DNA from 2 places in the Variovorax sp. TBS-050B genome. Region 2 is predicted to be linked to the other one. Evidence: riboswitches for the same ligand, from Rfam matches in the RefSeq annotation. Region 2 holds a riboswitch; the other holds the start of a gene.
What was found. A riboswitch is a leader RNA that binds a small molecule or an ion and turns the genes downstream of it on or off. The one in region 2 is predicted to bind glycine.
Positions count from the first base shown of each region.

Region 1 (5,042 bases), 1.4 Mb from region 2:
TCGTCGCGGCAGGCCAGGTAGGCCGCATGCGGACCGCCGTTGCACAGCGGCATGCCGAAGCGTTGCGTGGTGCCGCAGACGATGTCGGCGTCCCATTCGCCGGGCGGCGCGAGCAGCGTGAGCGCCAGCAGGTCGGCAGCCACGCAGAAGGCGGCGTCGCACTGGTGCGCATGGCCCGCGAGCGGGCGCAGGTCGTGCACGTGGCCGGTGGTGGCCGGGTACTGCGCGAGCACGCCGAAGAATTCGCCGCTCACCATCAGGTGCGGCAGCGTCTCGGAGACGGTGCTGACCTTGACCTCGATGCCCAGCGGCGCGGCGCGGGTCTTGATGACCTCGATGGTCTGCGGATGGCAGTCGCCCGAGACCAGGAACACGTTGCTCTTGGCTCTAACGCTGCGCCGGGCGAGCGTCATGGCCTCGGCCGCGGCCGTGGCCTCGTCGAGCATCGAGGCGTTGGCGATCGCCATGCCGGTCAGGTCGCAGACCATGGTCTGGAAGTTCAGCAGCGCCTCCATGCGGCCCTGCGAGATCTCGGCCTGGTAGGGCGTGTAGGCGGTGTACCAGGCGGGGTTCTCGAGCACGTTGCGCAGGATCACGCCCGGCGTGTGGGTGCCGTAGTAGCCCTGACCGATGAAGCTCTTGAACACCTTGTTCTTCGCCGCGATCGCCTTCAGCTCGGCCAGCGCGTCCGCCTCGGTGACCGGGGCCGGCAGCCGCATCGGCCTGGCGCGGCGGATGGCCGCGGGCACGATGCCGTCGATGAGTTCCGCGCGCGTCTCGGAGCCGATCACCGGCAGCATGCGCGCCTCGTCGGCCGCATCGATGCCGATGTGGCGGGCGAGGAATTCTTCGGCGTTCTCGAGTTCTTGCAGGGAGGGGAGGGAGGGAGTGGGCATGGCGGGTGTCGGGAAAAAGGCGGGATCGGGGCCAGAACGCAGAGGCCGCAGAGGTTTCGCAGAAGTCGCGAAAGCAGACAGAAAAATGAATTCCTTCTGCGACTTCTGCGAAGTTTTTGTCTTCCTTCTGCGTCCGGCTGTCCGTATTCAGCAGCGCATCAAGACTCGGCCGCGAACTTGTCGTACGAGGCCGCGTCGAGCAGCGCATCGAGCTGCGACGGGTCGCTGAGCTTCACCTTGAAGAACCAGCCGGCTGCGAGCGGGTCGCTGTTGGCGAGCGAGGGGTCGGCGCGCAGGGCCTCGTTGACTTCGGTGATCTCGCCCGAGACCGGCATGAACACGTCGGCCGCGGCCTTGACCGATTCGACGACACCGGCGACCTCGCCCTGCGCGAAGGTCTTGCCGACTTCGGGCAGGTCGACGAACACCACGTCGCCGAGCGCGTCCTGCGCATGCACGGTGATGCCGACGGTGGCCGCGTCGCCTTCGGCCGAGACCCATTCATGGTCCTTGGTGTACTTGATGCTCATGGTGAAGAAACTCCTCGTGGAAAAAACAAAAGGTGGGTCGGCCGGCTGGCTTCAGCCGCGGTAGTAGCGGGTGGGCACGAAAGGCATGGTCGAGACTTCCATCGGCACCGGCTTGCCGCGCACGATGGCCTGCACGCGCGTGCCGGGCTCGGCGAAGGCGGTGGCGACGTAGCCCATCGCGATCGGCCGGTCGGCCGTGGGGCCGAGCAGGCCGCTCGTCACCAGGCCGATGTCCTGGCCCTCGAAGGACTGCAGCACCGTGCCGTCGCGCACCGGAATGCGTTCCAGCGCCACGAGGCCGACGCGCTTGCGCGTGAGCGTCTCATGGTCGGTGCGGCCCGCCGCGCCCGCGGTGGCTGCCGCGAGCTGGCCCAGCACCCGGGCCGCGCCGGGAAAGCCGCCTTCGCGCGCGCCGCCCGCGCGGCGGACCTTCTGGATCGCCCAGTTCAGCGAGGCTTCGACCGGCGTGGTGGTGGTGTCGATGTCGTTGCCGTAGAGGCACAGGCCGGCCTCGAGCCGCAGCGAATTGCGCGCGCCCAGGCCGATGGGCTTGACCTCGGGCTGCGCGAGCAGCAGGCGGGCGAGGGCGTCGGCATCCTTGCCGGCCACCGAGATTTCGAAGCCGTCTTCCCCGGTGTAGCCGCTGCGCGTGGCGAAGGCCGCAATGCCGCCGATCTGCACCGCGCCGCCCGTCATGAACACGAAGCGTTCGATGCCCGGCGAAAGCCGCGCGAGCACCGCCGCGGCCTGCGGACCCTGCAGCGCGAGCAGCGCATGGTCGGCGAGCGACTGCACCTCGCAGCGCGCGCCGATCTTCCGTTGGATGTGGGCCAGGTCGGCCACCTTGCACGCGCCGTTGACGATCACGAAGATCGACCCATGCCCCTCGTTGAAGAACATCAGGTCGTCGAGGATGCCGCCCGTGTCGTCGAGCAGCAGGCCGTAGCGCTGCTTGCCGGGCGGCAGGTCGATCACGTCGACCGGCATCAGCGTCTCGAATGCCGCGGCGGCATCGGGCCCGACCAGGCGCAGCTGGCCCATGTGGGAGATGTCGAACAGGCCGGCGGCCTCGCGCGTGTGCCGGTGCTCGGCCATCAGGCCCGCGGGGTACTGCACCGGCATCGAATAGCCGGCGAACGGCACCATGCGGGCGCCCAGTTCCACATGCAGGTCGTGCAGCGGGGTCTTGAGAAGTTGTTCGGCGGAAGCGGCAGAAGTCACCGGGAGGCACTCCAAAGGGGCAGTCGAATTCCATGGCGCAAACCATGGGCCACCCCTGCTGTCCGCTTTACCTGAGAGATTCGCCCCACGATCGGGGTTTGCTCCTTCGGTGGGCCGCCGCGTCCGCATGGGTGCGGGGGCCTCTCTCCAGCAAGGAAGCGACGGCATCCGCCGGCGCTGTGTCAGTCCTTTTGCCTGAGCGTTCGGGAAGTCCCTGCGCCTTCGGCGGCTCCGCGACGCGAAGCTCTCTCCTGACCCGGCGAGTGTAGTGGATCGCGGCGCCCCGGTCGCGGGGCACGGCCGGCGCGGGCCGGTTCAGTGCATGGCTTCCGTCGCCGGCGGCAGCAGCTTGTCGATGCGCTGGCGCAGCGATTCCGCGCGCTCGGCGCCGGCGGTCTTCTCGATCTCGGTGAGCATCAGCGCGGCGATGCTCAGCATCGCGCCGCGGTCGCGCGCCTCGCGCAGCGCATCGCGCATCTGCGTTGCGAACTTCGGATCGCGCCGCACGAACATGCGCTCGCAGATGTCGAACAGGAACATGCGGGTGGTGGCGAGGGAGCGCTTGCCGTCGAAGTTGTCGGCCGCAGCGGGCGGCGGCGCGGGCTCGGTCTCTTCCACGGGGGCCGGCACGGGGGCGGGCGCCGCGATCGGCGCGGCGGGCGCCGCCACCTGCAGATAGCCGCGGTGCGCGAGCGCCTGCAGCGCCTGCTCGGCATCGGCGCGGCTCGCGAAGAGGGGCACGAAGTCCGTCAGCGAACGGCGGCCGTCGGCCATCAGCAGCAGCGCGCGTTCGCGCTGGCTCAGCGTGCGCTGACCGCCCTGGAGTTCGTCGCGTGCCTTGTCGGTCTTGATTGGAAACATGGCGCAACAGCCCTGGAATTCGAGGGCTGAAGCATCGCGGCGGGCGGTGACATCTTCATGAACCTTTTCGCCTTACACGGCGTCGAGAGGCCGCCTGCCGGATTTTTCGCTCAGCCCGCGACTTCCTTGCGGATGAGCCAGCGCTTGTCCACGCGCTGCAGCTCCAGTGTCTTGGGTCCGGTCTGGCTCAACGCGTCGGCGCGGTAGTGCTGCGTGAAGCGGGCGGTGGCGGTGGCGCCGTGGATGCGAATGACGAGGTTCTCGATGTTCACCTCGATGCGCGACCGGTTCGCGATGCGCCGGCGGCGTTCGGCTTCCCAGGCGGCATGGTCGACCCGCTGGTTCGGAACGAAGTCGGGCACGTAGGCGGCGAAGTAGCGCTCGACATCCCGGGCCGACCAGGCTTGCGCCCAGGCGCGCACGGCGGCTTCGACCTCGGCGATCACGGCGCCGCTCTGTGCAGCCGCATCGATGGATGCCGCAGTCGCAGGCGCAGGCGTGGCGGCCACCGGCGCGGGAGCGACCTCCGCGCCGGCGAGCTCCGGCGGATTGGCCACATAGCCCGTGAAGCGCCATCGGCCGGTTTCGTCGAGCGAGAAGCTGAGCCTTTCGGCGCCCGGCTTGCCATCGATGCGGACGGAGGCGAACTCCACATTCGCGTAGATGCCCGCGGGCAGTTGCTGGTCGCCGCCGGCGGCGATGGAACGTCGGTTCACGCCGAGCCAGGTGCGGCGGCTGACGGTGCCGACCGTCTGGCGCGCCCGGCGCGTGGTGTCGATGAACACCGCCTGCGGCACGCGCGCCTTGAGCACGCTCGACGCATCGTTCCAAAGATTGCCGAGGCGGTCCTCGTCGACTTTCCGTAGCGCGCTGCGCGCCTCGCGCAGCAGTTCGTCGGCCGATTCGGCGAGCGGTTCGCCGGCGGCACGGGCGCAGAGCGCCGCGCTCGCCAGCAGCCATGCGCCGGCGAGCTTCATCCAGAAGCGTTGCATTTTTTCTCTCCCTTGGTTGCTGGCGCCGCGGGGGCGCCGGGAGAGATTCTCGCCCACCGGCCGGGTGCGCCCGGCCCGCCTGACGGCTACCTCGCGTACACCAGATCGCGCAGCGAAAGCGAGATCCACGGCACGTACGTGATCACCAGCAGACAGCCCAGGATCACGAGCACGAACGGCACCAGGTGCTTCACGATCCGGTCGAGCGAGATGCGCGCCACCGTGCAGGCCGCGAACAGGTTCACGCCGAAGGGCGGCGTGATCATGCCGAGCGCGAGGTTCACCACCATGATGAGACCGAAATGCACCGGGTCGATGCCGAAGTGCACCGCCACCGGCGCGAGGATCGGCGCGAGCACGATGATGGCCGCGCTGGTCTCGATGAACATGCCGATGATGAAGAGCGCCGCGTTCACGCCGAGCAGGAACATCGCCGGCGACTTCAGCACCTCTTGCAGCCAGTGGCCGATCGCATCGGGCACGCCCGCACGCGTGATCAGGAACGCGAACAGCCCCGCGTTGGCGATCACGAACATGATCAC
Region 1 is NZ_JARXYR010000002.1:3,482,288-3,487,329, forward strand. Features, by position in the region: gene gcvP (aminomethyl-transferring glycine dehydrogenase) at 1-896, opposite strand, end outside; gene gcvH (glycine cleavage system protein GcvH) at 1,055-1,426, opposite strand; gene gcvT (glycine cleavage system aminomethyltransferase GcvT) at 1,478-2,647, opposite strand; glycine riboswitch at 2,696-2,808, opposite strand; glycine riboswitch at 2,821-2,911, opposite strand; gene M2165_RS19200 (hypothetical protein) at 2,963-3,508, opposite strand; gene M2165_RS19205 (DUF4019 domain-containing protein) at 3,619-4,500, opposite strand; gene M2165_RS19210 (TRAP transporter large permease) at 4,587-5,042, opposite strand, start outside.
Region 1: it holds a riboswitch for glycine, as region 2 does, so the genes downstream of both, gcvT (glycine cleavage system aminomethyltransferase GcvT) here and M2165_RS12915 (D-amino acid dehydrogenase) in region 2, are expected to answer to the same signal.

Region 2 (5,042 bases):
GGTGTCGCGCGTCACGCAGGGCTGCCAGCCGCTGCGCGCAGGCGCCGGGCGCGAGCGCGAGATCACCGAGGCCGACGGCAACCTGCTGCTCAAGCTCGACGGCGAACCGGCGCTCGACGTGCTGCTCGCGGAACTCCAGGTGTCGCTCGAGCGGCCGCAGGAAGCCATCGATGCGGTGCGCAACACGCTGGTGGGCCTGGCCGACGCCGGCAGCGACGGCATCCGCCGCACCGGCGACCTGGGCGCCGACGTGCTGGTGCGCCACATCATCGGCCTCGACCCGACGCGTCGCGGCATCGCGATCGCCGACGTGGCCGAAGCCGGCATGCGCCTGAGCTTCTGCCGCCGCAATGCGCAGGCCGCGCGCGCCGACCTGATGCGCATCTGCGCGGAGATCCGCGAAGAGCTCGAACCCGAGGAACAGACCCTCGCCACCGCCCGCGCCGTGGCGGCCGGCGAGGCCGAGGCGGCGCCGCATCCGGCCCGCCGCATCGCGGGCGCGGTCTACGTGAGCTGCTCCGGCCGCGGCGGCCCGCACTTCGGCGCGCCGGGCGCCGAGCTGCAGATCGTGCGGCATGCGCTGGGGGACGTGCCGCTGGTGGGGTTCTTTGCGGCGGGGGAGATCGCGAGGCACCGGTTGTATGGGTACACCGGTGTGCTGACGGTGTTCGCTGCCGCCGACTGACGCGTCAGCCGAGCGCGGGTTGTGCGACCCCGGGCCTGCTGTCGGCCATGCCCGCGAATGCGAAATCCACCTCGGGCGCCAGCCCGCTCACGATCCGCGCGATCGACTTGCCCGAGCCGCAGGCATGGGTCCAGCCCAGCGTGCCGTGGCCGGTGTTCAGGTAGAGGTTGGGCAGCTTCGTCTTGCCGATCAGCGGCACGTTGCTCGGCGTGGCGGGACGCAGGCCGGTCCAGAACTGGGCCTGCGCGGTATCGCCGGCGCCGGGGAACAGTTCTTCGACGCGCCGCACGATCGCCTCGCAGCGCACGCGGTTCAGGTCGCGGTCGTAGCCGTTGAGCTCGGCCGTGCCGGCGATGCGCAGCCGGTCGCCCGATGCCGAGGTGTAGCGCGAGAACACGAGCTTGAATTCGTCGTCGGTGAGCGAGACCTGGTGGGCCTTCGAAGCGTCCTTGACGGGCAGCGTGACGGAATAGCCCTTGGCCGGGTAGATCGGCAGCCGGATGCCGAGCGGCGCCGCGAGCAGCGGGCTCAGCGAGCCCATCGCGAGCACGAAGGCGTCGCCGCGGATGCGCTGGAAGCGGCCCTCGTCGTCCGTGGCCTCGACGTGATCGAGCCGGCCGCCGGCCTCTCGCAAGGCGGTGACCGTGTGGCTCATGAGGAACCTGACCCCCGCCGCCGCGGCGCGTTGCGCGAGTTCGCGCGCAAACAGGTTGGCGTCGCCGGATTCGTCCTCGGCCGTGTAGGTGGCGCCCGCGAGCTTCGGGCGGATGTGGGCGAGCGCAGGCTCGATCTTCACGGCCTCGTCGGCCGAGATCACCTGCCGCTCGCAGCCGAGCGCGCGCATCTGCTCGGCCGGTGCGAGCGCGGCGTCGAACTCCTTCTGCGTGGTGTAGAAGTGCAGGATGCCCTGCGTGCGCTGGTCGTAGGCGATGCCGGTGTCGCGCCGCAGCTGCTGCAGCGCCTCGCGGCTGTAGGTGCCGAGGCGCACGATCTGTTCGATGTTGTGGCGCGTGCGCGCCGGTGTGCATTCGCGCAGAAACTGCAGGCCCCAGAGCCACTGGCGCATGTCGGCGCGCAGGCGGAAGAGCAGCGGGGCGTCTTCCTTGCCCAGCCATTGCAGCACCTTGAGCGGGGCGCCGGGGTTGGCCCAGGGTTCGGCATGGCTCACGGAGATCTGCCCGCCGTTGGCGAAGCTGGTTTCGGCGGCCGGCGTGGCCTGCCGGTCGATCACGGTCACTTCGTGGCCGAGTTGCTGGAGGTAGTAGGCCGAGGTGACGCCGAGCAGGCCGGCGCCGAGAACGATCACGCGCATTGCAGGTACTTCTTTCGAGTGAGTGCGCTTGAATGGCGGCGGGGCGGCATGCCATCGCTGTGTTTTGGCGATGGCAGAGCAACCGGACGATCGCCGTCCAAGTTGCCGCTCCCCCTGTCCTCGGTACCTGAGAGATTCACCCGCTGCACCCGCAGCGGGCTTGCTCCTTCGGCGCATCACGCGGGGTGATGGCTCTCCAGACGGCGTGTCAGTACTGCAGTACAGGGCTCGAAACTCTTTGAAAGAACTTCAAGAATTCGTCGGCCGACCTGAGCGTTTATGGGAGTTTGCGCCTTCGGTGGAGTAGTTGAAAGTACTACTCGCTCTCCTGCAGTCCCGTCATTCTAGGTGGGAGAGACACATTGCGACAACCCCGGATTCGGCCTATCGGACGAATGGGATAATTAACCATTGCTTCGCCCTGACGGCGGCTTCTGAAAACTTCGAGGGAACTCATGATTCTGGTCACCGGCGGCGCCGGCTTCATCGGCGCCAACTTCGTACTCGACTGGCTCGCGCAGAGCGACGAACCGGTCGTGAACCTCGACAAACTGACCTACGCGGGCAATCTCGAGACCCTCGCTTCGCTCAAGGGCGACGCGCGCCACGTCTTCGTGCAGGGCGACATCGGCGACAGCGCGCTCGTCGATCGCCTGCTGGCCGAGCACAAGCCGCGTGCGGTCGTGAACTTCGCCGCCGAGTCGCACGTCGACCGCTCCATCCACGGCCCCGAGGACTTCGTGCAGACCAACGTGCTCGGCACCTTCCGGTTGCTCGAATCGGTGCGCGGATACTGGAACGCGCTGCCGGCCGATCAGAAGGAGGCCTTCCGGTTCCTGCATGTCTCGACCGACGAGGTTTACGGCTCGCTCTCGAAGACCGACCCCGCCTTCACCGAAGAGAACAAGTACGAGCCCAACAGCCCCTACTCGGCCAGCAAGGCCGCGAGCGACCACCTTGTGCGCGCCTGGCACCACACCTACGGCCTGCCGGTGCTCACGACCAACTGCTCGAACAACTACGGGCCCTTCCATTTTCCCGAGAAGCTGATCCCGCTGATGATCGTCAATGCGCTCGCCGGCAAGCCGCTGCCCGTGTACGGCGACGGCATGCAGGTGCGCGACTGGCTCTACGTCAAGGACCACTGCAGCGCCATCCGCCGCGTGCTCGAGGCCGGCCGCCTCGGCGAGACCTACAACGTCGGCGGCTGGAACGAGAAGCCGAACATCGAGATCGTCAACACCGTCTGCGCCCTGCTCGACGAACTGCGTCCGCGCGCCGACGGCAAGCCGTACAAGGAACAGATCACCTACGTGACCGATCGCCCCGGCCACGACCGCCGCTACGCGATCGACGCGCGCAAGCTCGAGCGCGAACTCGGCTGGAAGCCCGCCGAGACCTTCGACACCGGCATCCGCAAGACCGTCGAGTGGTATCTGGCCCACGGCGAGTGGGTGCAGAACGTGCAAAGCGGCGCCTACCGCGAGTGGGTCGCCAAGCAGTACGACGACACGAAGGCTGGCGCATGAAACTGCTGCTGCTGGGCAAGGGCGGACAGGTCGGCTGGGAGCTGCAGCGCAGCCTCGCGCCACTGGGCGAACTGGTTGCGCTCGACTTCGACAGCACCGACTTCCACGCCGATTTCAGCCGGCCGGAGCAACTGGCCGAGACGGTGCTCAAGGTGCGCCCCGACGTCATCGTCAATGCCGCCGCGCACACCGCCGTCGACAAGGCAGAGAGCGAACCCGAGTTCGCGCGCAAGCTCAACGCCACCTCGCCGGGAGCGGTGGCCGAAGCCGCGCAGCAGATCGGCGCGCTGATGGTGCACTACTCGACGGACTACGTCTTCGACGGCAGCGGCAGCACGCCCTGGAAGGAAGACGATGCGACGGGGCCGCTGAGCGTCTACGGCCGTACCAAGCTCGAAGGCGAGCAGTTGGTCGCCGCGCATTGCGAGAAGCACCTGATCTTCCGCACCAGCTGGGTGTATGCGGCGCGCGGCGGCAACTTCGCGAAGACCATGCTGCGCCTCGCGAAGGAGCGTGATCGGTTGACCGTCATCGACGACCAGTTCGGCGCGCCCACCGGTGCGGAGCTGCTGGCCGATGTCACCGCACACGCGATCCGCGCGACCCTGCAGGATCCTGCGAAGGCCGGGCTCTATCACTTGGTGGCCGGCGGCGTGACCACCTGGCACGGCTACGCGCGCTTCGTGATCGAGCAGGCGAAGGCCGCCGGCGTCGAACTCAAGGCCGGCCCTGACGCGGTCGACCCGGTGCCGACGAGCGCCTTCCCCACCCCCGCCAAGCGCCCGCACAACTCGCGCCTCGACACCAGCAAGCTGCAATCGGCCTTCGGGCTGCGCCTGCCGCCGTGGCAGGAAGGCGTGGCACGGATGCTGCGCGAGACGCTCTGAACATAAAAAAGGGAAGAAACGACCCCATGACCACCACGACGAAACGCAAGGGCATCATCCTGGCGGGCGGCTCCGGCACCCGCCTGCATCCCGCCACGCTCGCGATGAGCAAGCAGCTGCTGCCGGTGTACGACAAGCCGATGATCTATTACCCGCTCAGCACGCTGATGCTCGGCGGCATGCGCGACATCCTGATCATCAGCACGCCGCAGGACACGCCGCGCTTCCAGCAGTTGCTGGGTGATGGCAGCCAGTGGGGCATCAACCTGCAGTACGCGGTGCAGCCGAGTCCGGACGGGCTGGCGCAGGCCTTCATCATCGGCGACAAGTTCGTGGGCAACGACCCGAGCGCGCTCGTGCTCGGCGACAACATTTTCTACGGCCACGATTTCGCGCACCTGCTTTCGGGCGCCGATGAGCAAACGGCAGGCGCGACCGTGTTCGCCTACCACGTGCACGATCCCGAGCGCTACGGCGTCGTGGCCTTCGATGCGCAGGGCAAGGCGAGCAGCATCGAGGAAAAGCCGGCCAAGCCGAAGAGCAGCTATGCCGTCACGGGCCTCTACTTCTACGACAACCAGGTCGTCGACATCGCCAAGGCCGTGAAGCCCAGCACGCGCGGCGAACTG
Region 2 is NZ_JARXYR010000002.1:2,119,692-2,124,733, forward strand. Features, by position in the region: gene M2165_RS12910 (FIST N-terminal domain-containing protein) at 1-685, shown strand, start outside; gene M2165_RS12915 (D-amino acid dehydrogenase) at 690-1,997, opposite strand; glycine riboswitch at 2,102-2,207, opposite strand; glycine riboswitch at 2,245-2,339, opposite strand; gene rfbB (dTDP-glucose 4,6-dehydratase) at 2,453-3,526, shown strand; gene rfbD (dTDP-4-dehydrorhamnose reductase) at 3,523-4,413, shown strand; gene rfbA (glucose-1-phosphate thymidylyltransferase RfbA) at 4,440-5,042, shown strand, end outside.